3 regions of the Kitasatospora sp. NPDC001225 genome follow, and region 3 is predicted to be linked to each of the others. Evidence: riboswitches for the same ligand, from Rfam matches in the RefSeq annotation. Region 3 holds a riboswitch; each other region holds the start of a gene.
The links. A riboswitch is a leader RNA that binds a small molecule or an ion and turns the genes downstream of it on or off. The one in region 3 is predicted to bind cyclic di-AMP.
Positions count from the first base shown of each region.

Region 1 (5,006 bases), on a different contig from region 3:
GCGATCGCTCTCCGGGGCCCGTCGGCGTGCGCGCGGTCGGCCGTCGCGGGCCGTGCCGGACCGTGGCGGGCCGTGGGGTGGGTCAGCCCTCCTGGGCGGTCGGGCGGTCGGCGGTCAGGCGGTGCCCGTCGGCGGCCTCGCCGGTACGGGTCTCGGTGCGGCGGCCGCGGGCCAGGTAGTCGCGCAGGACCAGTTCGACGGCGTCCTGGGGGCTCTTGGTGCCGGAAAGCATCATCGCGTCGATCGCGAGGTTCGCGTCGAGGGTGACGGTGACCTGGGCCATGTGACTCCTCCTCGGGTGCAGAGCAGCAGCATGCCCGCTGGGGCGGCGATCCACCACGGAACGGGGCGGAACCGCGGTCGGGAACGGTCGGGCACGCCGTGGCCCCGGGAACGCCGGAACCCCCGGGGAGGAGCGACCAGACTCTCCCCGGGGGTGGTGGGCGGTCAGCGTTCGGACGACGGCCGACAGCTGACGGATAACAGCTGACAGATGTTGAAATCTGTCAGCTGTTATCTGGTACCCGTCAGCTGTTACCGGCCGTCCGTCGGCCGTGCGCCGTGGACCGCGCGCCGTCCTCAGACCCGGCCGGCGAAGTCCGGGGCCCAGTTGGCGATGCTCTGCTCGCGGACGCCCGAGCTCGGGTTGGCGGCCTCGACGTACTTGCCGTTGCCGACGTAGATCGCGACGTGGTAGACGCCGGAGTCCTTGCCGTTGTTGGACCAGAACAGCAGGTCGCCCGCCTGGAGGCTGTCCAGCGAGACGTGGGTGCTGGCGGCGGCCTGGTCGGCGGCGACGCGCGGGACGGAGACGCCCGCGGCGCGCAGCGCGGCCTGGGTCAGGCCGGAGCAGTCCCAGCCGCCGTTGCCGGTGCCGCCGTAGACGTACGCCTGACCGACCTTCGACTCGGCGAAGGAGACCGCGGCGGCCATGCTGCCGGTCGCGGCCGGCGCCTGGGTCTGGGTCTGCGTCTGGGCCTGGGGCTGCGGAGCGGGCTTGGTGGCGGGCTTCGCGGCCGGCTTGGTGGACGGCTTGGCGGCCGGGGCCTCGGGCTGCGCGGTCGGCTGGGCGTTCACGGCACCGCCGTTCGCGGACTGGCCGGACTTCTGCGAGCGGTCGAACCAGGTGAAGTCCGAGCCGGACGTGCCGGCGGAGGGCTGGCCCGCCCGGGCCTGGCCGTTGCCGCCGAAGGACAGCTGCTGGCCCGGGTAGATGGTGTCCGGACCCTCGGTCAGGGTGCCGCGGTTGAGGTCGTACAGCCGCTGCCAGCCGCCCTGCACCTTGTGCTGGTCGGCGATCGCGGACAGCCAGTCGCCCTCGACGACGGTGTAGTCGCCGCCCTGGGCCTGCTGCTGGCGCTTCTGCACCCAGTCGCTCCGGTTGCCGGAGGCGGCGGAGTCCGTGGAGGCCTGCGCGTCGCCCTGGGCGGGCGCGGCGGGCTTCGCGGCGGGGGTCTGGGGCTGCGCGGGCTTGGCGCTGGGCTTCGCGGCCGGAGCGGCCGGCTTGGCGCTCTGGGCGGGCGCGGCGGGCTTGGCGGCGGTCGAACCCGCCGAGGTGTCAACGGCGGCCGCGGCGCCGCCCTTGGTGAGCCCGGCCTGGACGGAGCAGACCGGCCAGGCGCCGGGGCCCTGGGAGGCGAGGACCTTCTCGGCGACGGCGATCTGCTGGTCCTTGGTGGCCAGGTCGGCGCGGGCCGCGTAGGCCGTGCCGCCGAAGGCGGACCAGGTGCTGGAGGTGAACTGGAGGCCGCCGTAGAAGCCGTTGCCGGTGTTGATGCTCCAGTTGCCGCCGCTCTCGCACTGGGCGACCTTGTCCCAGGTGGCGACGGAGGCGGCCGAGGCGGTGCCGGTGGTGAGGCAGGGGACGGTGAGGCCGACGCCCGCGACGCCGAGGGCGGCGATCACGCGACGGGTACGGCCGGACAGACGGGTGCCGTTGGTGGGCAGCATGAAGACGTGGTCCTCTCCCACGCCTGCGAGGTGAGCTGTCGGATTCGGGCTGGAGTTGCCCGGCCGTGCGGTGAGCACGGCTTCACCCCTAGCCCTGGACCGTTCCGGAGAGCGGTCCGGGGCGACTTACCTGTGGGTCCCCCGCTCCTGCCGTGGTGCGTTTTCGCGCTTCCAGGACATCCGACGGCAGGACTCGGCGTTGCGGATGACCGGGTTCGTGTGGTCACGAACGGGGAGCACGTTAATCAGACTTAAGTTCAAACTGCAAACCACTGTGATGTGCATCACGGTTTAGTGGAAACTGCCAAAATTGCCACTCACCATGATCGTAAATGATCGTTTTCAGGCAATGCTGTTGCGGAAGCCGACAACTGGCTCCGCCTCAGGAGCGGCGTGACGGTGCGTCGAATCGCGGAGTGGCGCACTCCGGCGGGTGGGGGAGCGGTCGCGATCGGAGCATGTGAATCCACGCTCCCTATTTCCTTTCAAATAGCGCCAGAACGGACATTCCCCTTCATTGCCGGGTGACTCCCGTACGGGACGGACGGGGTGGGGGGAAGTACGCGGAAGGGCCCGGAACGCGATCCGTTCCGGGCCCTTCGGTGCGCGCGAACCCGCGCGCGGTGTCCTTATCGTCCGCCAGGCCCCTCGGCGGCCGCGTGGGCGCCACGGGAGCCCTCCGCGACCCCCTCGGCCTCGGCGGCGGCCGCCGCCTCCGCCTCGGCCCGTGCCAGGTCCTCCGGGGACGGCGTGGGCAGCGCGGCCAGGTAGGTGGAGGCGATCAGCTGGCCGACCGACGGGTAGGCGCCCAGCGGCGCGGCCGACGGGCAGCCGGTCTCCTCGGCGGCGGTGGCGAGCAGCTCGGAGTCCGCCTCCGGACCGATCACCAGCGGGGCCAGCGCCGGGCGCTGCGAGCCGGTGTCCTTGAGGTGGTTGACGGCCGCGGCCACCGAGCCGGGCACGTCGAGCGCGGCGGCGACGACCGGCACGGCCAGCCGGGCGGCCAGCAGCACGCCGGTGATGCCGGCTGCGGCGGCCGCGTCCTCGCCGCCGACGGTGGTCAGCACCACGCCGTCCGCGGCGGTCGCGATGGCGAACAGTCGGGCGCGGTCGGCCCGGGCCAGCCCGGCCTCGGAGAGCCGGACGTGCACGGCCTCGGCCAGCAGCGGGTGCGGGCCCAGCGGGTCGGTGACGGGCGCGCCGTACTCGGCGGCGAGCGCGTGAAGCCCGGTCAGGAAGGTGTGCGGGCCGGGCACCAGCGGCACCAGGACGGGCATCGGCCGCCCGGCCTCGGCGGCCAGGGCCAGCAGCTCGGCCACGGTGCGGTCCTCGCCGCTCGCGCCCGCCGCACCGTCACCGGGGAGGTAGCCGACGGCGGTCTGGACGCCGTTCTGCTCGGTGCGGACGATCGAGAGCAGCTCCTCGACGACCGAGCGGGACTCGGGCCCGGCGGTCGCGGGCACGGCGAGCACCAGGGCCGGGGCGCCGGCCGGGATCTCGGGGCGCTCGGGACGACGGTGGCGCCCCCGCGCACGGGAGCCTGGAGTACGGACGGGCAGTGGCGCGCCCGGAATGGCTGCGGTGCTCATGCCGGAGATCGTAGGACATCGGCCCGTCCGGCTTGCAGTCGGCTGCCGTACGGGTTTCGCGTGCTCGCGGTACGGACCCGGTGCGTCTCCGGCGCCGGTCCGGGCGCTTTGCCTACAATCCGGACATTCTTCGCCCAACCCCCGCATGGTGGCCGGTGCTTGTCCCGACGCGATCCGAGGGGGCGGGCGTTGCACCCGGGGCGCGTGAGATGTCTCACAGCATGAGCCCGGCTTGACGGAGGGTCACGGGCGGGCGACTCCCGGCATTCGAAGATCAACATTCAGCGGGGAGGTGCTCACGGCCGGTTATCGCGGGCTCGACGATTCATCGGCTATGTCCGTTTACGTACCGTCAGAGGAAGGGCCCGTGAAGAGTTCGCGGCTGCGGGTAAAAGGCCTCGTGCACCTGCAATGTCCCGTGCTGATGCACGTGCACTGCGGCTATCATCACGTCAAGTGAGGCGTTGTGCCGGACCGGTACGGGGCCGGTCCGTTCGTTTCGGCGGTGCCGGGGGCGCCGCGCTGGACGACAACTCCGGAGCTCTTCGGGAGATTTCTATGCACGACTCGCAGGACACGCACGGCTCGTACGACACCTACAACGGGATGGCCGCCGCCGATCTCCAGGGGGTGGTCTGGCAGAAGAGCCGGCACAGCAACTCCCAGGGCAACTGCGTCGAGTTCGCGGCCCTGCCGGGCGGCGATGTGGCGATGCGCAACTCGCGGTTCCCGGACGGCCCCGCCCTCATCTACACCCGGGCCGAGATCTCCGCCCTGCTGCTGGGGGCGAAGGACGGGGAGTTCGACCACCTGGCGGTCTGACCGGCCGCCGTGCTCCATCATCGGGGGGCCGTCGTGGGTGCCGACACCACGACGGCCTTTGTCTTTGTCTCCTCCGGATGTCTTCGCTCCGGAGGCCTCTCCCGGATCCGTCCGGCCGCCCGGCCCGCCCGGCCGTGCTGAGCCGCTCGCGGTTCCGTGGTGCCGGAGGCTCTCGACGGGGCCTGCTGGAAGGGCCCGGGGTGCGGTCCTCCCGGGGTGTCCGTCGACCGGCCGCGCGCCGTCCGGCGCGGGGCCCGTCCCGAAGGCAGGGCTCCTCCGGAGTGCAGGGCCTGTCCCGGGGTCAGGGCTCGTCCGGAACGCCGGGCCCGCTCGGAGCACGGGGCCCGCTGGGAGCACAGGACCCGCTCGGAGCGCGGGGCCCGTCCTAGGCCGAGCGCCGATGCCGTCCGCCGACGTCGACGGGACCGTCGAGCGGTGAGCGGCCGCCGAGCCCGGGGTGTCCGTCCAGCGGGGAACCGCCGACCGACTCGGCCTCGAACATCGCCCAGACCACCTTGCCGCTGCCCAGCGGGTGCCAGCCCCAGGAGCGGCTGAACGACTCCACCAGGTGCAGCCCGCGGCCCGATTCGGCGACGAAGTCGGCCTCCCGGGCGACCGGGCCGGTGCTGCTCGGATCGCTCACCG
Region 1 covers NZ_JBSFJC010000018.1:71,126-76,131, forward strand. The annotation lists gene ACWDCZ_RS08975 (hypothetical protein) at 83-283, opposite strand; gene ACWDCZ_RS08980 (transglycosylase family protein) at 580-1,971, opposite strand; cyclic di-AMP (ydaO/yuaA leader) riboswitch at 1,958-2,128, opposite strand; gene ACWDCZ_RS08985 (hypothetical protein) at 2,580-3,539, opposite strand; gene ACWDCZ_RS08990 (DUF397 domain-containing protein) at 4,098-4,361, shown strand; gene ACWDCZ_RS08995 (ATP-binding protein) at 4,747-5,006, opposite strand, start outside.
Region 1: it holds a riboswitch for cyclic di-AMP, as region 3 does, so the genes downstream of both, ACWDCZ_RS08980 (transglycosylase family protein) here and ACWDCZ_RS05755 (M23 family metallopeptidase) in region 3, are expected to answer to the same signal.

Region 2 (5,006 bases), on a different contig from region 3:
GTGACGCTCTCGTAGCGGACCCTGGCGCCCGGGCGGGGGGCGTGCACGATCACGCCGCCGCCGGCGTACATGCCGACGTGGTGCATGTCCCGGTAGAAGATCACCAGGTCTCCCGGTCGCGCTTCGGACAGGCTGATCCGCTGCCCGGCGTACGCCTGGGCCTGCGAGGTGCGCGGCAGGGTCACTCCGGCCTGCCGCCAGCTGTAGTACATCAGACCGGAGCAGTCGAACGCGTGCGGGCCGGTGGCCCCGTAGACGTACGGGGAGCCGATCATCCGCACCGCGGCGGCCAGCGCGGCCGCCCCGCGCTCGGAGGCGGGCGGGGCGGTGCCGAGGTCCAGCCGGTCGGTGCCCCGGGTGGCGCGCTGCTCGGCGTCCCGGGCGTCCTGGACCGCCAGCCGGGCCCGCTCGACGGCGCCCAGGCCGTTCAGCAGCTTCTGCGCCCCGGCCAGCCGCTGCTGGACCTGCTGCTTGCTGTCGGCGAGCGAACGCCGGGTCCGGTCCAGCTCGGCGAGCTTGTCGGCCGCCTCGGTGCGGCGCTGGTCGAGCCGGCGCTGGCGGGTGATCAGCTCGTGCAGGGTCTCCTGCTGGCGCACGGCGGCCTGGCCCTGGGTGCGGGCGCGGGCCAGGTAGCCCTCCGGGTCGGGCGAGAGGATGAGCTGGGCGGTCTGGGTCATCCCGCCGCCGCGGTACTCGGCCCCGGCCACCATCGCCAGGTCGCCGCGCAGCCCGTTGAGCTGGTCCTGGGCGAGGGCGATCTCGCCCTGGAGGATCGTGGTCTCGCCCTGGAGCCGCCGCTGGGCCTCCTGCGCGGCGTTGAACCTCTCGGACGCCTGCTCGGCCTCGTCGTACAGCTGCTCGACCTGCGTCTTGACGTCCTGACGGTCGCCCGGGTCGGGGCTGGCGGGGGCCGCCTGGGCGCTGCCTCCGGTGGCCGCGCCCAACGCGGTGGCGGCGGCCGCGGTCAGCACCAGCGCCCGGGTGAGCAGTTGGGAACGGCGGTGCACGGGCATGGCGGCAGCGGCTCCAATCCTGCGGCGCGGCCCCCGCCGCCGCACCGGGACGGGCGGCCGTCGAGCGGGAGTCCGGTGGCAGACGTTAGCGAGTCCGGGCAAGCGAGTCCAAACCCCTCCCAACCCGAATATTCACTCCCTAATCGGACATCAGATCGAGCCGCCGGAAAAGCCGCAGGCCCGGCCTCCCCTGGGGGAGACCGGGCCTGGAGACGTCCGAGCGGGGATCAGACCCGCACGATGCCGGTCAGCGGCATGTTGGTGACCGCCTCGTAGCGCACCGACGCGCCCGGCTTGGGGGCGTGCAGCACCTGGCCGTTGCCGGCGTAGATGCCGACGTGGTGGGCGTCGGTGTAGAAGATCAGCAGGTCGCCGGGCTGGGCCTTGGAGAGGTCCGTCCCGAGCCGGGTGCCGGCCGAGGCCTGCGCCTGCGAGGTGCGCGGCAGCGACACGCCGGCCTGGTTGTACGCCCAGACCATCAGACCGGAGCAGTCGAAGGAGCCCGGGCCGGTGGCGCCCCAGACGTACGGGCTGCCGATCTTGGAGGCGGCGGCGGACAGCGCGGCGGCACCGCGCGAGCTGCCGGGGGCCACGTTCACCGGAGCGGTGGTCGTGGGGGCCGAGAGGCTGCCGCGGCTGTTGTCGCGGGAGGCGCGGTCGGCCTGCTGCTGCTGGGCCTGGGCGGCGTCGGCCTTGGCCTTGGCCTCGGCGGCGGCCTTCTCCTCGGCCTGGCGCAGCGCCTGGCGGTCCTGCTCGGTCAGCGTGTTGAGCAGGTCCTGGGCCGCCTTCAGCTTGCCCTGGACCTCGTCCTTGGAGGCCTTCAGCTGCTGGGTGGTCGACTCCAGCTCGGCGAGCTTGCCCTGGGCCTCGTTGCGGTCCTGGTCGAGCTTGCGCTGCTGCTCCTGGAGCTCCTTCAGCTGACCCTTCTGGGTGCTGCCGGCCTGGTTCAGCGCGTCGGCCTGGCTGAGGAAGCTGTCCGGGCTGGAGGAGAACATCAGCTGGACGGTGGGGGATATCCCCCCGTTGCGGTACTGCTCGCCGGCGATCTCGGCGAGGCCGCCCTGGAGCTCGGTGACCTGGGCCTGCTGACGGGCCACCTGGTCCTGCAGGCCGGAGACCTGCTTCTCCAGGTCCTGCTGCTTGGCCTGGGCGGCGTTGTAGTTCTCGGTCGCGACCTCGGCCTGCTCGTTGAGCTGGTCGACCTGCCCCTTGACCTGTTCCTTGGTCGGCTGCGGGTCCGCGTGGGCACCCTGCGCGGAGAGGACGACGGCTGCGGCGGCGACGCCGGTCAGGATCGAGACCCGGGCGCGGCCGGCGGGCTTGGGACGACGATGGGACGCCACGAAGGCGGACTCCTTCTTCCTACGGCCGCCTACCGGGTGAGCTGACGGGTTCGGGCCGGAAGCATGCCCTACGACGCCTCACGGCCGTTCCACCGGCCGACCTGGCGCCGATTCACCCCGGAGGAACGTGGTTCCCCGGCTCCGCTCCGCAGCGCCCCCTACCACTGGGCTCCCCTGTCGGACAGTCGCTTCGACCTGTCCCGCTGCCTTGCGAACTCGACGGTAACCACCGCCGCCACCCTGGCTGGGCGATCGACAGTGCGGTGGTTCGGAGCATGACCCTAGTAACTGAACCGTGATCGGTTCAAATCCTTGTCAGAAAAAAGACAGAAGATTACCCAAGTTCCTTTGTGAAAATGACCGATGGTGACCATTGACGCACACAAGGCTGATCGGTTCTCACCATGTGGTCGTCGAAGGGCCGGAAACCCGAAACGCCACCCCGAACGGGGGTGGCGCTTTTCACAGGCCCCCGCGGGAGCCCCCCGGGCGTGTCGGTCCGTCAGACCCGGCGGATGGTGTTGATCGACATCGCGTCGGCCTTCATCACCTTCACCACGTCACCGGTGTGCGGCGCGTGGACCACCATGCCGTTGCCGATGTACATCCCGACGTGGTGCATGTCGGGGCCGTAGATCACCAGGTCGCCCGGCTGGGCCTGGTCCAGCGAGGGGATCCGGGTGCCGTAGTGGCCCTGCTCCTGCGAGGTGCGCGGCAGCGAGACGCCCGCCTGCCCGTACGCCCAGACCATCAGGCCCGAGCAGTCGAAGGTGGTCGACCCGGTGGCGCCCCACACGTACGGCGAGCCCTGCTTGCTCATCGCCTTGGCCAGCGCCGTGGCCGCGTAGCCGCTGGCCGGCGGCAGGCTGCCGAGGTCGACCCGGTCGCTGCCGCGCGAGGCGCGGTCGTCCTGCGCCTGCTGGGCCCGCAGCGCGGCGCGGTCGGCGGAGCTCAGCGAGTTCAGCAGGTCCTGGGCGGCCTTCAGCTTGGTGTTGACGTCCGACTTGGCCTGGTTCAGGTCCTTGGTGGTGGTGTCCAGCGAGGCGAGGACGGCGGCCGCCTCGGTCTTCTCCTGGTCCAGCCGGCGCTGCTGGTCCAGCAGCCCCTTGAGCGCCTCGGCCTGACTGGTGCTGGCCTGCTGGACGGTGGAGGCCTTGTCCAGGTAGCCGGACGGGTCCGAGGAGAGCATCAGCTGGACGGACGGGTCGATGCCGCCGCTGCGGTACTGCTCGCCCGCCACCTCGGCGAGGCCGCCCTGGAGCTGGGTCATCTGCTCCTGGCCGCGGGCCACCTGGTCCTGCAGCTGGTCGGCCTGCTTGCGCAGCTGGTCGGCCCGCTCCTTGGCGCCGTTGTACTTCTCGGCCGCCTGCTCCTGCTCCTCCTGGAGCTGGTCGATCTGCGCCTTGACGTCCGTCTTGTTCGGCTGCGGCGCGGCGTGCGCGGCCACCTGGGCGGAGAGGGCGACCGCGGTCGCAGCGGCCGCGGTGAGCACGGAGATCCGTGCGCGGCTCGGCTGCTTGGGACGGCGGTGGGAGGCCAAGGGACCGGCTCCTTCTTCCAACGGGCTCACCTGATGGGATGAGATTCCGGAAAATAGGTTTGACGCCAGACCCTAGTGAAGATCTATCCGTTTTGCCACTCCCCCGAAGGCGTGAACTCCGGTCCCCACACTGACTTCACCGGACTCGCACAATGCTCCGAAACAGGCCCTGACCAGGCATCATGCGAACCTCCCCGGGTTCAGGGCCGGGCCAGCCGGTTCAGCAGCAGCACCGACGCCACGGGGCGCGCGCCCGCCTTCCGCACGCCCTCCGCGACCTCCCGGTCGGTGGACACCACCACCACCGGACGGCCCTGCGGCTCGGCCCGCACCAGACGGCGGATCAGCTCGTCGGCCGTCTCCCCGGTCCGGCTGAACCGCACCCGGACCCCGCGCGGTGGCGCCATGATCACCGGGACGTCCAGGTCCTGCCCGTCGAACACGCAGGTGACCTCCGCCTGGGTCCGCTGGGCCAGCATCGCCAGCCCGCCCAGCAGCCGGATCCGCTGCTGCTCCAGCGGCAGCGTCGGATAGCCGGTCTTGGTCACGTTGTAGCCGTCCACCACCAGGTGCACCTGGGGGATCGCCAGCAGCTGGTCCAGCAGCGCCGGATCGTCCTCGGCCAGCCCGCGCCGGGCCACGTCGTGCGGCGAGGCCGCCCCCGGCACCACCGCCTCCACCAGGTCCGCCGGGCGGATCTGGGCGACCGGCAGCGCCAGCTCCCGCTGGAGCCCCTGGGCCGACTGCAGCACGGTGTCCAGCAGCAGCCGCAGCCGCATGTCCTCGACGCTGCGCCCCTCACGGGCCGAACGGCGGCCCTGCTCGGCCGCGTTCTCCAGCTCCAGGACCCGGTGCCGGAGCCGGCGCGCCTCGCTCTCGGCCGCGCCGCGCTCGGCCGCGGCCTGCGCCTTCAGCGCGTCCAGCTCGCCGGCCACCCGGCGGGTCTCGGCCTGCGCCCGGCGGGTGTCGCTCTCCAGCGTCCGCACCCTCTTGCGCAGCGACTCGGCCTCTCTGCGGACGCCGTCGGACTCGGCCCGCTGCCGGTCCGCGTCCGCCCGCGCGGAGGCCCGCACCTCGGCCAGCTCGGCCTGCAGCTTCTCCACCAGCCGG
Region 2 covers NZ_JBSFJC010000171.1:9,277-14,282, reverse strand. The annotation lists gene ACWDCZ_RS35045 (C40 family peptidase) at 1-1,013, opposite strand, end outside; gene ACWDCZ_RS35040 (C40 family peptidase) at 1,241-2,356, opposite strand; cyclic di-AMP (ydaO/yuaA leader) riboswitch at 2,367-2,520, opposite strand; gene ACWDCZ_RS35035 (C40 family peptidase) at 2,859-3,896, opposite strand; gene ACWDCZ_RS35030 (NYN domain-containing protein) at 4,097-5,006, opposite strand, start outside.
Region 2: it holds a riboswitch for cyclic di-AMP, as region 3 does, so the genes downstream of both, ACWDCZ_RS35040 (C40 family peptidase) here and ACWDCZ_RS05755 (M23 family metallopeptidase) in region 3, are expected to answer to the same signal.

Region 3 (14,221 bases):
CCCTCCAGGAAGCCGGCGCCGGTCCAGAAGCCGTGCAGGCCGCCGAAGAACCCGTTCTGCAGCTCGGGCCGGTAGATGCCGCCGGAGGAGGTGAAGTTCAGCATCACGAACAGCACCATCAGGGCCAGCGTGGTCCACTTCTTCAGGAAGCTGTGCAGGCCGATGCCGATCAGCACGATGCCCGCCGAGTAGAGCCAGCCCAGCGCCCAGATCGCCGCGTAGTCGTGGTCGACCACGTGGAAGACCGGCCCGGCGGTGACGATGCCGATCACGCTGACCGCCAGCGAGACCGCCACCCCGACCAGCGCCCGGACCGCCATGCTCAGCCCCGCACCGGCGGCGCCGATCACCGCGACGCTGGCGTAGGAGCCGATGCTCAGTGCGACCAGCAGGAAGAACAGGCCCTGTCCGGTCGGGTCGCCCGCGGCCGGGGTGGTCAGGTCGGTGACGTGCAGCGGCACGCCCTGCCGGTCGGTGACGTTGGTGAACACCGCCGTGGCGGCCACCACCGAGGTGTCCGAGTTCCCCTTGGCGACGATCAGCTCGGGGCTCTTGGCGTCCGGCACGAAGGCGCCCACCAGGTCCCGGTCGCGCAGCTGCTGCTCGGCGGCGGCCCGGTCGTCTACGGTGCGGACGTCGAGCGCGTTCCCGGCCTTGCCCTGGATGGCCTGCGCCAGGCCCTGCGCCTGCGGCGTGGTGCCGACCACCGCCACCTTGAGGTGGTGGGGCTCGGGCTGGTGGAAGGCGCCCTGGTAGGCGAGCGCCATGCCCAGGCACATCAGCAGCGGGGTGATCAGGTGGATGGCCAGGTGCTTGAGCGAGTGCCCCAGGGTGGGCGCTGTGGCGGGGTTCCGGGGTGTGCTCATGGCGTTCGTACCGTCCTCCGGTGGCGTGTCTGTCAGCTTGATCATGAAGGTGGCAAATGCAACCAATGAGGGTGGTAAATGCAACCATCTATCGATGTAGCTTACAACTATCCGACACCGATCGGAAGCCGGGCCCCGAACAGGACCCGGCTCCCCGCCGCACTCGGCCCGGCTACCGCACCCGCACGCGGCCCGGCTACCCCGCCCGCGCTCAGCCCAGCTCGAACACCCCGTACGAGAACCCGTCCGCCCACAGCTCCCCGTCCGCGACCCGCACGCCCTGCACCTCCAGCGGCCGGACGCCCGGCGCCGACGGGACGCCCGCCGGCAGGCCCGGCAGCCGGACGGACGCCGGCTCCCGGCGGGGATTGACCGCCACCAGGTACCGCCCGGCCCGGGTGTACACCAGCGGGTAGCCGGCGTGCCGGACCTCCACCCCGCCGGCCGCGCCCAGCCCCGGGTGCGCCCGGCGCAGCGCGATCAGCCGCCGGACGGTGTGCAGCAGCGAGGTCGGGTCGGCGCGCTGGGAGAGCACGTCCGGACGGTGCGGGTCCGGGTCCACCGGCAGGTACAGCCGCTCGGGAGGGGCGCTGGAGAAGCCGGCGGTGGGGCCGGGCGTCCACTGCATCGGGGTGCGCGAGCCGGCCCGGTTGAACCGCGGCCCGAGGACGCTGCCCTCGGTGTCGGGCAGGCCCGGCAGGTAGCGCATGCCGATCTCGTCGCCGTAGTAGACCGCCGGGAGGGTGGGCCAGGTGAGCAGGAAGGCGAAGGCGGGGGCGAGCTGCTCCGCGGTGCGCGGGCCGGTGGCCAGCCGGGAGAAGTCGTGGTTGGCGGTGGGCAGCACGATCTGCCCGCCGCCCTCGGTGAGTTCGGCGGCGGAGCGCCAGGCGTCCAGGAAGGGCTGCGGGGTGCCCCGGCCCTCGGCCTCGAAGTAGCAGGCCTCCTGGTGCCAGAACTCCTCGACCGTCCCGCCGTTGTTGTTCCAGAGCGAGCGCAGCGGCAGGCCGTGGTCCGCGCCGCCGAAGTGCAGGAAGAAGTCGGCGTGGAAGCCGGCTGTGACGGCGGCGGCCGGGTCTCCCCACTCGGCGAGCAGGACGGCCTCGGGGTGGGCGCGGTCCAGCCAGTCGCGCAGCTCGGTCCAGAGCTTGGCGGTCTCCGCCTTGCCCGGGTCGTCCTTGACCAGCGAGTAGGCCATGTCCACCCGGAAGCCGGACACCCCGAGGCCGAGCCAGTGCGCCATGATCGCGCGCAGCGCCGCCCGGTTGGCGCGCGGGCCGTCCGCGTCCACCGCCTGCCGCCAGGGTTCCTCGGAACTGCCGCGCGCGTAGCCGAAGTTCAGCGCGGGCTGGCAGTCGAAGAAGTTCGGCAGGTACCAGCCGGGGCGGCTGCCGGGCGAGGCGACGAAGCCGTCCACCGGGCGGTCGGACCAGATGTACCGGTGGTCGGACGGGTCCTCGGCGGAGGCCAGGAACCAGGGGTGGCGGTCGGAGGTGTGCCCGGCCACCAGGTCCAGCAGGACCCGGATGCCCTTGCCGCGGGCGGCCTCCACCAGGGCGGCCAGGTCCTCGGTGCTGCCGTAGCGCGGGGCCGGGGTGAGGTAGTCGGCGACGTCGTACCCGGCGTCGCGGAACGGCGAGGCGAAGCAGGGGTTGAGCCAGACGGTGTCGACGCCGAGCCAGGCGAGGTGGTCCAGGTGCTCGGCGATGCCGGCGAAGTCGCCGATGCCGTCGCCGTCGGAGTCGGCGAAGCTCTGGGGGTAGATCTGGTACAGCACGGCGTCGGCGAGCCAGTCGGGGCCGGGGCGGGTCGAGGTCATGGGCGGTTCCTCCTGCCGGGTCCGGGGCCCGGGGCTGGCCGGGCGGGGAGGGGGCTGGGCCGGGACGGGCTCGGCCGGGGCCGAGCCGGGTGCCCCCGATTCTCGTCCAATCCCGGCCGTCCCGACAGCCCGCCTCACCACGCCGCGAGCGCCGACGACCCGCTACGCCCCCGCCGCGAACACCGGTGGCCCGGCTACGCCCCCGCCGCAGATGTCGACGGCCCGCTACGCCCCCGCCGCCCCGGCGCAGGCCGCCGTGAACGCCCGGGCCCGCCGGGTGATCTCGGCCCAGTCCCCCGCCGCGACCACGTCCGGCGGCACCACGTCCGTCCCCGCGCAGACCGCGAGCGCGCCGTGCGCCAGGAACTCGGCGGCGTTGCCCGCGTTCACCCCGCCGGAGGCCACCAGCGGCACGTCGGGGTACGGGCCGCGCAGGTCCTTGAAGTAGCCGGGCCCGAACGCCCGGGCCGGGAAGATCTTGACGGCGGCGGCCCCGAGGTCCACCGCGTGCGCCACCTCGGTCGGAGTGAGCGCCCCGAGCACCACCGGAACCCCGGCGGCGGCCGCCGCGCCGGCGACCTCGGGGCGGCAACCGGGGGTGACCAGGAAGGACGCCCCCGCCTCGACCCCGCGCCGCGCCTGCTCGGCGGTCAGCACCGTTCCGACGCCGACCCGCCAGCCGGCCTTCGAGGCCCGGAGCAGATGGTCCGTCACATCCGGTGTGGTGTAGGTGAATTCGGTCAGGTTGATGCCGCCCTCGGCGAGGGCCGCGCAGAGCGCGGCGGCGTCCGGGATCCGGGGTGCGCGGACCACCGCGATCACCGGTTCGTCGCGCAGTCCGGAAAGCCCGGTCGGAACGGAGGGGTCGGAGGAGGGGTCGGTCGGGGCGGACGGCTCGGTCATATGGCCAGGGTTCCTCGGTCGGTTCGGCGCAGGGCACGCCCGGGTCGGGCGCCGGTGGTGCGGCCCCCCCGGACGACGGCGCTGCCGTTGACGTACACGTACTCGATGCCCTCGGCGGGCAGCCGGGGGTCCTCGAAGGTGGCGGCGTCCCGGACCTTCCCGGGGTCGAGGAGCACCAGGTCGGCGTGGTGGCCGGGGGCGATCCGGCCCCGCCGGTCCAGCCCCAGCCGGGCGGCGGGGCGGCCGGTCATCCGGGCGATCGTCTCCTCCAGCGTGAGAACTCCCAACTCCCGGCTGTAGTGGCCGAGGTAGCGCGGGAAGGTGCCCCAGGCGCGCGGGTGCGGCCGGGCGCCGACCAGCAGTCCGTCGCTGCCGACGGTGTGCGCGCGGTGGCGCATGATCGCCCGGACGTTCTCCTCGTGCCCGACGTGCTGGAGGATCGTGGTGGCCAGCCCGTCCCGGCGCAGCAGGTCCAGGAAGACCTCGGTGCCGGTCCGCCGCTCCTCGACGGCCAGTTCGGCGACGGTGCGGCCGACCGTCCCGGCGAGCGGGGCCGAGCCGACGCCGGAGATCTGGATCGTCGCCCAGTCGGTGACCACGCCGTGGCAGCCGTCGCTGCCCTTCTCCTCCACCTCGTACCGGATCCTCGCGCACTGCGCGGGGTCGTCGAGCCGCGCCAGCGTCGCGGCCGGGCCGCCCTCGGTGGCCCAACTCGGCAGCAGGGCGGCCAGGGTGGTGGAGCCGGGCAGGTAGGGGTAGCTGTCCAGGGTGAGGTCGACGCCGTCGGCGAGCGCCCGGTCGAGGAGCTCCAGCAGCTCGCCAGCCCGGCCCCGGTTGACCCCGAAGTTCATCGTGGCGTGGGTCAGGTGCAGCGCGCAGCCGCTCCGCCGGGCGATCTCCACCATCTCCGCGTAGCCCTCCAACGCCCCTTCACCGTACGAGCGTTGGTGCGGGGCGTGGAAGCCGCCGTAGGCCGCGACGACGGTGCACAGCTCGACCAGCTCGGCGGTGTCCGCGTACATCCCGGGGGTGTAGCTGAGGCCGCTGGACATGCCGACCGCGCCGTCCAACAGGCTCTTCGCCAGCACCTGCCGCATCCGGTCAATTTCGCCGGGGGTGGGCGGACGGTTGGCCCAGCCCATGACGAGCATCCGCAGCGTGCCGTGCGGGACGAGGTAGCAGGCGTTGACGGCGACGCCGCTGCGGTCGATCCGGTCGAGGTAGCCGGCGACGTCCCGCCAGTCCCAGTCGAAGCCGTCCGGATCGCCGTTCCAGCCCGCGAGTTGGCGGCGCAGCGCGGGCAGCGTGGCATCGTCCACCGGGGCGTAGGACAGGCCGTCCTGGCCGAGGACCTCGCAGGTGACGCCCTGGGTGACCTTGGCCGGGTGCTCGGGTTCGCGCAGCAGGGCGAGGTCGGAGTGGGCGTGCATGTCGATGAAGCCGGGGGCCAGTACCAGCCCGTCGGCGTCCACCACCTCGGCCGTGCCGAGGCCCCTGCCGATCCCGCCGATCCCGCCGGTCCCGCCGCCCTCACCGGACTCGCCGGTCTTGGCGATCTCGACGATCAGGCCGTCGGCGATCCGGACGTCCGCCCGGTAGCGCTCCGCGCCGGTGCCGTCCACCACGGTGGCGCCCCGGAAGACCGTCGCGCCCCCGCGGGCCGCTCTCTCCCCGGGCATCAGAAGAACGTCCTGACCAGGCCGGTGACCTTCGGCTCGGCAGCGTCCGCGGAGTCCAGCACCGGGATCGCCGTCCACTTGTCGAAGGCGGTGCAGGGGTGCGAGACGCCCAGCCGCAGCACGGCGCCGATCGGCGCGAGGTCGCCCGCGTCCCGCAGGAAGGCGTGCTGGTCGTTGAGTGCCGTGATCCGGGCCGCCGTTCCGGTCAACTCGGCGCCGCCGCGCACCCGTTGCGGCTCCGGCAGGCCCTCGTCGAAGGGCAGGTCGCGCTTGCCGGCGTCCAGCAGCGCGAGCTGCGGCTCGGGCCGGGAGACGACCCGGGCCCAGCCGTGCAGCGCACCGCGGAACGGCGTCCGCCCGCCGTCCCGGGCCAGCGGCGAGATGCCCCGGTAGAAGCCGTCGTCGTGGGCGATGTACGCGCCCGAGCGCAGCACCGTGAACGACTCCGGCAGGTTCGCCAACTCCTCGACCACCAGGTCGAAGTAGGCGCTGCCGCCGGCCGAGACCACCGGCGGGGTGCCGTCCGGGTAGGCGCTCGCCAGCCGGCCGTGCAGCTCGCCGAGCTCCCGCAGGTAGCCGCGGACGGCGGCCAGCCCCTCGGCCGAGGCGTCGTGCGCGATCGCGCCCTCGTAGCCGCCGATGCCCGCCAGCCGCAGGGTGGGGGCGCGCAGCACCGCGGCGGCGACCTCGACGGCGGCGTCCGCGCCGCGGGCGCCGGTCCGCCCGCCGGGGCCGCCGAGCTCGACCAGCACCTCGACCGGCCGTTCGGCTCCGGCGGCGCGCAGCGCCTCGTCCATCAGCCGCACACTCTCGACGGAGTCGACCCAGGAGAGGAAGGCGAAGTCCGGGTCGGCGGCGAGTTCGTCGGCGAGCCAGGCCAGTCCGGCCGGGTCGAGCAGGGCGTTGGCGAGCAGGATGCGCTGGACCCCGAAGGCCCGGGCGATCCGCACCTGCGGCAGGTTGGCGAGGGTGATGCCGTGGCTTCCGGCGTCGAGCTGCGCCTGCCAGAGGGCGGGCGCCATGGTGGTCTTGCCGTGCGGGGCGAGCGCGACGCCCGCCTTGGCGCACCAGTCGGCCATGGTGCGGACGTTGTGGTCGAGGGCGGCGCCGTCGAGGGTGAGCAGCGGGGTGCCGAGCGAGGAGAGGGTGGGGCCGGTGGCGAGCCACTCCCGCGTGCTGCGGCCCCACGACTGCGGCGGAGCGGCTTTGAACCGCCAGTCGAGCGGTTCGTCGGCCAGGGCCGCCACCGCTCCCCGGGCGATCCCCGGCCCGGTACCGCTGCTTGCGAAGGTCTGCTCCACCGTGTTCCTCCATCCGCACAGGTTGCAACATGCGCAACGAGGGTTGCACATGCTGGCAACACGGTTCTAGCATCGGCGCCGGATCACGGTCAACGGACCGGGCTCCCGGTCGACGGGGTCGGCTCACGTGCGGTGCTCGCGGAGAAACGCGGTGCTCACGGACGAACGCGGCGTTCACGCGCCACGGAGTCGGCCCGGTGGGCCCGCTCTCGACGGAACGGCCGCAGACGAGGAGCCCCGCACATGCCGCGACAGGACACCCAGGGCCCGACCCGCCCCGGCGCTCCCCCGACGGCCGTGTGCGTGGGCGAGTCGATGGCCGTCCTGCTGCCGGACCGCCCGGGCCCGCTGGAGTCGGTGGAGAGCTTCCGTCTCTCGGTCGGCGGCGCGGAATCCAACGTGGCGGGCGCGCTGGCCGCGCACGGCGTGCCGACCGCCTGGATCAGCCGGGTCGGCGACGACGGCTTCGGCCGCCGGCTGCTCGCCGAGGTCGCCGCCCGCGGCGTGGACGTCTCGGCGGTCGCGGTCGACCCGCACCGCCCGACCGGCCTCTACCTGAAGGAGGTCGGCGGCACCACCGGCGACCGCCACGACCTCGGGCCCGGCCGCAGCCGGCTGCACTACCACCGGCGGGGCTCCGCGGCCGCCGCGCTCTCCCCCGGCCTGCTCGCCGACCCGGCCGCCGCCGCGCTGCTGGCCGGCGCCCGGCTGCTGCACCTGTCCGGCATCACCGCCGCGCTCTCCGACGACTGCCTGGCCCTGCTGCGCGCCCTGCTCGCCGACCGCCGTCCGGGCCGCCTGGTCAGCTTCGACCTCAACTGGCGCCCCTCGCTCTGGCTCGACCGCGACCCGGCCGTCCTGCCGCCGCTGCTGGACGCCGCCGACCTGCTGCTGCTCGGCGCCGACGAGGCCGAGGCCGCCTTCGGCACCGGCGACCCGGCCGAGCTCCGCCGCCGCTTCCCCGCCCCGGCCACCGTCGTGGTCAAGGACGCGGCCCGGCAGGTCACCGCCCTGGATCAGGACGGTACGGCGGTCACCGAGCCGGCCCTCGCGGTCGAGGTGGTCGAGGCCACCGGCGCCGGCGACGCCTTCGCGGCCGGCTACCTGGCCGGCACCGTCCGGGGCCTGGACCAGCGGCGCCGACTGCGGCTCGGCCACCTGAGCGCCGCCTGCGCGCTGACCGCCCCCGGCGACCAGGCCGAGCTGCCGGACGCCGCCGTGGTGGCCGCCCTGCTCGACGCCTCCCCCGCCCAGTGGGCCGCCACCCGGGTCACCCCGGAGGGCATCACCGGCCCGTCCCTGCCCGCCGGCGTCGCACGCCCGGCCGACCGGACGCGGTGCGCCGACCGGTCGTCGTCCGCCGACCGGGCCCGGGCACAATGAGCGGGAACCCCAGCCCTCGAAGCGGAGCACGATGAGTCAGACCGTCACCCGCGCCCTGCGCATCCTCGCCGAGCTCGGCGAGGGCGAGCGCTCCCTCGACCAGCTCGCCGAGGTGCTCGGCGTCCACAAGACGACCGTGCTCCGACTGCTGCAGAGCCTCGAAGAGGAACGGTTCGTCTATCGCGACGCGGCCTACCGCTACCACCTGGGCGCCGGCCTCTTCGCGCTCTCCGGTCTGGCCCTGGAGCAGCGCGGCGTGCGCCGGATCGCCGCCCCGCACCTGGCCGAGCTGAACGCCGCCACCGGCCAGACCGTGCACCTGGCCGCGTACGAGGGCGGCGAGGTGGTCTACATCGACAAGTTCGACTCCCGCCACCCGGTGCGGATGTACTCCCGGATCGGCCTGCGCGCCGCCCTGCACAGCGCCGCCGTCTCCAAGGTGCTGCTGGCCGACCTGCCGCTGCCGGAGCGGCGCCGGGTGGTGGCCGGGATCGACTTCGTCCGGCACACCGAACGCACCCTGACCTCCCCCGAGGCGCTGCTCGCCGAGCTGGAGAGGGTCGCCGCCCAGGGCTGGGCGCAGGACCACGCCGAGCACGAGTCCTTCATCAACTGCGTGGCCGCGCCCGTCCGGGACGCCAGCGGGCGGGTGGTCGCCGCCGCCTCGATCTCCGTCCCGGACGTCGTCCTGCCGTACGAGCAGGTGCTGGACCTGCTCCCGCAGCTGCTCGCCACCACCCGCGCCGTCTCGGCCGACTGCGGCCGCCCCGACCACAACTGACGAACCGTCACACAACGTAAGGAACCCGATGTCCGCCGAGCACCCCCAGACCTTCGAGAAGACCGAGATCCGCACCGACGGCGCCCCCGCCCCCGCCTGGATGTTCTCCCAGGGCGTCCGCAAGGGCCCGTTCCTCCAGGTCTCCGGCCAGGGCCCGCAGGACCCGGCCACCGGCGAGTACCTGCACCACGGCGACGTGAAGGCGCAGACCCGCCGCACCCTGGAGAACGTCAAGGCCATCGTCGAGGCCGGCGGCGCCACCATCGAGGACGTGGTGATGTTCCGCGTCTACCTCACCAAGCGCGCCGACTTCCCGCTGATGAACGAGGTCTACGCCGAGTTCATCGACGAGAACGTCAAGCCCGGCGGCGTGAAGCCGTGCCGTACCACCGTCTTCGTCGAGCTGCCGCAGGAGCCGATGCTGGTCGAGATCGACGCCCAGGCCGTCATCGGCTGACCCGGCCCCGCCCGACGGAAGGGCCCGGACGCCACCCGCGCGTCCGGGCCCTTCCGCCTGCCCGGGCCCGCCCGCTCGCCCCACCGCCTGCTTGCCACACCCCCAGCCGCACATTAGGTTAGGCTCACCTAACTAACTGGAGGTCCGTCCATGAGCCTGCCCACCGGCGACACCGAGGTCCCCGAGCCCAGCACCGCCGACCGGATCCACAGCCTGCTCAGCACGACCTCCTCACTCACCGTCCGCGCCCTGGGCGAGCACCACCACCTGGACACCCCGGTCTCCGTGCACGGCTCCCGGCTGCGGCTGCGCGCCGCCCTGGACGACCCGCTGACCACGGCCGCCGTCGGCGCCGCCGAGGGCCTCGCCGTCGTCCTCGACGTCACCGACATCGCCCCCGTCGCCGTCCGCGACCGCGTCCGCGCCCGCCTCACCCTGGCCGGCCGACTGCGGCCGGCCCACCTCACCGACGACGGCCTCGGCGTGCACCTGCGGGTGGACGTCGCCCACGCCGTCCTCGCCACCCCGTACGCCACCGGCGCGATCACCGCCGCCGACCTCGCCCTGGCCACCCCCGACCCGCTGGCCCGGTACGAGGCCATGCTGCTCACCCACCTCGCCGACGACCACGCCGAGGCGCTCGACGTCCTCACCCGGCTGCTCGACCCGGCCGTGCTCGCCCACGCCCCGGAGGTCCGCCCGCTCGCCCTGGACCGCCACGGCCTGGTGCTGCGCCTGGACCACTCGCACGGCCACCGCGACGTCCGCCTGGTCTTCCCCGAACCCGCCCGGGACACCGACGACTTCGGCCACCGGATGCACGAGCTGCTGGCCGCCGCCCAGTACGGCCTGCCGGTCCACCGGCGCTGAACCCGGGCCCGCCCGGCGCGAACGCCCGGGCCCGCCGGCCACCGCGGCCCCGGCCCGGTCACCGCTCGACCGCGTCCTCCAGCACCACCCGCCCGATCCGCGCGTACAGCCCGGGCCGCCACCGGCGCACCGCGAGCGCCAGCCCGACCCCGCCCGCGAACACCCCGATCACCAGGTACGGGATCAGCCGGAACAGCAGCGTGTGCGCCGCCTCCCCCGCCGCGGCGTCCCGGTTGAGCACCAGCAGCACCACCACCCCGGCCATCGCCACCCCGCCCGCCAGCGGCGCGGCCAGCGTCCGGAACCAGTGCGCCGTCTCCGGGTGCCGTCCGCGCACGTGGAAGTACCCGACCACGGCGAAGGAGCAGAGCGTCTGCACGACCAGGATCGCCATCGTCCCGAGCAGCGCCAACAGCGTGTACAGGTGCGCGTACGGGTCCATGCCGGCCGCCAGGAACCCCGCCACCAGCCCCACCGCGATGACCGACTGCGTCACCGAGGCGATGTGCGGCGAGCCGTGCCGCGGATGGGTGCGGCCGAGCGCCGGGTGCAGCAGCCCCTCCCGCCCGATCGCGTACAGGTACCGGGCCGCGCACTGGTGGAAGGCCATCGCGCAGGCGAACGAGCCGGTGACGACCAGCCATTGGAAGACCTTCACCGCCCAGGCCCCCAGGTGCGCGGCGAGCTGGTCGAAGAACAGGCTGTTGCCGTCCTTGCCCGGCACCGCGCCGCCCGCCACCGCGACCGCCCGCTCGACGCCGTTGCCGGACACGATCATCCAGGACACGAAGACGTAGAGCAGCCCGACCCCGATCACGGAGATCAGCGTGGCCCGCGGCACCACCCGCTTCGGGTCGCGGGACTCCTCGCCGTACATCGCGGTGGACTCGAAGCCCACCCAGGACCAGAACGCGAAGAACAGTCCGAGTCCGGCCGCCGAGGTGCCCGAACTCCCCACCCCCTTCAGCGCGTTCAGCGGGTTCAGGGTCCCGGCCGCGAGCCCGTCCGGCCCGCCGCCGGAGAGCAGCACCGCCAGTGAGACCGCCGACAGGACGCCGATCTCCAGCACCAGCGCGACCCCGAGCACCCTGGCCGTCAGATGCAGGTCGAACCAGCCCATCACCCCGATCACCGCCGCCCCGAACAGCGCGTACCAGCCCCAGCCGACGTCCACCCCCAGCTGCGAACGGACCAGCCCGCGCAGCGAGTACGCGAAGAAGCCGAGGGCCGCGGCCTCGGTGACGACGTACGCGAGCACCGCGAGCAGCCCCGAGGCCATCCCCGCCACCCGCCCCAGCCCGTGCGAGACGTAGCCGTAGAACGCGCCGGCCGCGGTGATGTGCCGGGCCATCGCCACGTAGCCGACCGAGAACACCGTCAGCACCACGGTCGCCACGATGTACGCCGCGGGCGCGCCCGCGCCGTTGCCCTGACCGACGATGATCGGCAGGTTGCCGGTCATCGCGGTGATCGGGGCGGCGGTGGCGAGCGCCATGAACACCACGCCGACCAGGCCGACCGAGTCCGCCTTCAGCCGGTCGACCCCGCCCGCCCCGGGCCGCTCCCGCCCGGCCGTCTCCCCCGCCACGCCCCCGCTGCGGACCGCCATCCGGCCTCCTCGCCTCCCGGCCCGCCCGACCGCCGGACCGGCCGGGCACTGACCGTCCGCCAGCATGGCGCCCCGGAGGCGCCCGGAGATCCCGGCGACCACCCTGTGGGACACCGGAGTTGACGCTTCGTTCGATCTCTCGAACACCCCGGGCGGGCCCGGGAACGAAAGCGGCCGGCCCGGCCGCACGAGGAGGTCCTCATGCGGCCGGGCCGGCCTGGGCGTGTCCCGCGCCCATGTCCGCCGTGCGGCGATCACCCGGTCGAGCGGTCACCCGACATGACCATCCCGGGCGATCGGTTCGCCCGCAGCGGCGGTGGTTCCTGGTACCCCGGAGCTCTCGGGGTCAGAGCGCGACGCCGTGCGCGCGCAGGTAGGCGACCGGGTTGATGTCCGAGCCGTACTCCGAGCCGTTGCGGATCTCGAAGTGCAGGTGCGGGCCGGTCACGTTGCCGGTGGCGCCGGAGAGGCCGATCTGCTGGCCGGCGGTGACGGTCTGACCGATCCTCACACCGATCGAGGAGAGGTGCGCGTACTCGGCGTAGTGGCCGTCGGCGAGCCTGATCTCGACCTCGTTGCCGTAGGCGCCGCCGTTGCCGGCCTTGACCACGACACCGTTGGCGACGGCGCGCAGCGGGGTGCCGGTGGAAGCGACGAAGTCCTGGCCGGTGTGGTGGCCGGAGGCCCACATCGAACCGGCCACGCCGTAGGCGGTGCCGAGCCGCGGGCTCGCCAGCGGGGCGACGAAGCCGGAGGTGGCGGCGGCGACCGGAGTGGCGGTCACGGCCTGGGCCGGAACGGCGACCTGGAGCTGGGTCTCGAGCTGCGCGGACGGCTTGGCGACCTCGGTCTGCACCTGGACCTGGGCCTGCGGCTTGGCGGCCTGGGTCGCCGGAGCGGACGGCTTGGCGGGCTTGGCCGGAGCGGCGGGCTTCGCCGGGGCGGCGTCGGCGGCCGGAGCGGCGGCGTGGCCGGACAGCGCGAGCTGCTGGCCCGGGAAGATCAGGTTCGGGTCGGCGCCGACGACCGAGCGGTTCTGCTCGTACAGCGCGTGCCAGCCGCCCTCGACGTTCTTGGCGTCGGCGATCTTGGACAGGGTGTCACCGCTGACGACGCGGTAGCTCTCCTGCGCGGCCTGGGCAGCCGGAGCGGCGGCCCGCGTGGCCTGCTTGACCTCGGTGGAGGCGGCGGCCGGAGCGGCCGGGGTGTGGGCCTGGGCGCTCATCGCGGTGACGAGCGGGAGGGCGAAGGACACACCGGTGACGGCGGTGGCGATGCCGATGCGGGCGGCGCGGGGCAGGGCGATACGACGAGCCTGTGCAGGCATGGAATTTTCCTCTCCGACGCCTGCGAGGTGAGCTGTCGGGTTCGGGCTGGAGTTGCCCGGCCGCTTGCGCGGCTTCACCCCAAGCCGGTCCTGGACGCCCGCGCCCTGAGGCGCGAACTCCGGTCCGGCGACTTACCTGTGGGTCCCCCGCTCCTGCCGTACAGAGTTCGTTTCGAACCACCGGGCAGCGGCAGGACTCGGCGTTCCACCCGGCGGATCCGTCCGGACTGGCCGGGCGGTCGCTGAACTAAAACCCATCCGTTCGGGTGAAGCAATGTCGATCTCTTGAAACGGCAACGATCCCCCCTGTCCCAGTGACCCTCCGCAGGCCCGAGCCCACGGTGCGTACACAACCCATTCACCCCCCGCCACTGATCCACGACCCTGCGCCGAGATCGGCCACGCCGCGCACCCGTCCGCTCACGCACCGCCAGCCGCCAACACACCCACCGGTGACCCTTGTCACGTGCGCCTCAGCAGCGCAGGATTCGCCCGTGGCCACCTCCGAGGCCGGCACCCTGCGCCTGGGCACCGCGCAGGGTCGCTGGGTACTAATGGCGACGGTGCTCGGCTCCAGCATGGCGATGCTGGACGGCACCGTGGTGAACGTCGCGCTGCCCCGGATCGGCGCCGACCTCGGCGCCTCCCTCGCGTCCCTGCAATGGACCCTGAACGCCTATCTGCTCACCCTGGCGGGCCTGATCCTGCTCGGCGGCGCGCTCGGCGACCGCTACGGGCGGCGCAAGGTCTTCCTGATCGGCGTGGTCTGGTTCGCCGTCGCCTCCGCGGCCTGCGCCGCCGCGCCGAGCATCCATGTGCTGATCGCCGCCCGCGCCGTCCAGGGCATCGGCGGGGCGCTGCTCACCCCCGGCTCGCTCGCCATGCTCCAGGCCGTCTTCCACCCTGACGACCGCTCGGCGGCGGTCGGGCTCTGGTCCGGCCTCGGCGGGGTGTCGGCGGCGGTCGGCCCCTTCCTCGGCGGCTGGCTGGTGGACGGCCCCGGCTGGCGCTGGATCTTCCTGCTGAACCTGCCGCTCGCCGCCGCCGTGATCGCGGTCACCACCCGGTCGGTGCCGGAGAGCCGGGACGAGGGCGCCTCCGGCCGCTTCGACGTCCTCGGCGCCGTGCTCGCCGCCCTCGCCCTCGGCGCGATCACCTACGCGCTGACGGCGGCCGGCGAGGGCCTGTCCCCCGCCGTCTGGGTCAGCGGGGTGCTCGGAGTGGCGCTC
Region 3 covers NZ_JBSFJC010000010.1:76,047-90,267, forward strand. The annotation lists gene ACWDCZ_RS05705 (hypothetical protein) at 1-866, opposite strand, end outside; gene ACWDCZ_RS05710 (alpha-amylase family glycosyl hydrolase) at 1,078-2,682, opposite strand; gene ACWDCZ_RS05715 (bifunctional 4-hydroxy-2-oxoglutarate aldolase/2-dehydro-3-deoxy-phosphogluconate aldolase) at 2,908-3,585, opposite strand; gene ACWDCZ_RS05720 (N-acyl-D-amino-acid deacylase family protein) at 3,582-5,264, opposite strand; gene ACWDCZ_RS05725 (type III PLP-dependent enzyme domain-containing protein) at 5,264-6,565, opposite strand; gene ACWDCZ_RS05730 (sugar kinase) at 6,809-7,948, shown strand; gene ACWDCZ_RS05735 (IclR family transcriptional regulator) at 7,980-8,729, shown strand; gene ACWDCZ_RS05740 (RidA family protein) at 8,758-9,186, shown strand; gene ACWDCZ_RS05745 (DUF2470 domain-containing protein) at 9,337-10,056, shown strand; gene ACWDCZ_RS05750 (APC family permease) at 10,115-11,665, opposite strand; gene ACWDCZ_RS05755 (M23 family metallopeptidase) at 12,012-12,992, opposite strand; cyclic di-AMP (ydaO/yuaA leader) riboswitch at 12,995-13,132, opposite strand; gene ACWDCZ_RS05760 (MFS transporter) at 13,547-14,221, shown strand, end outside.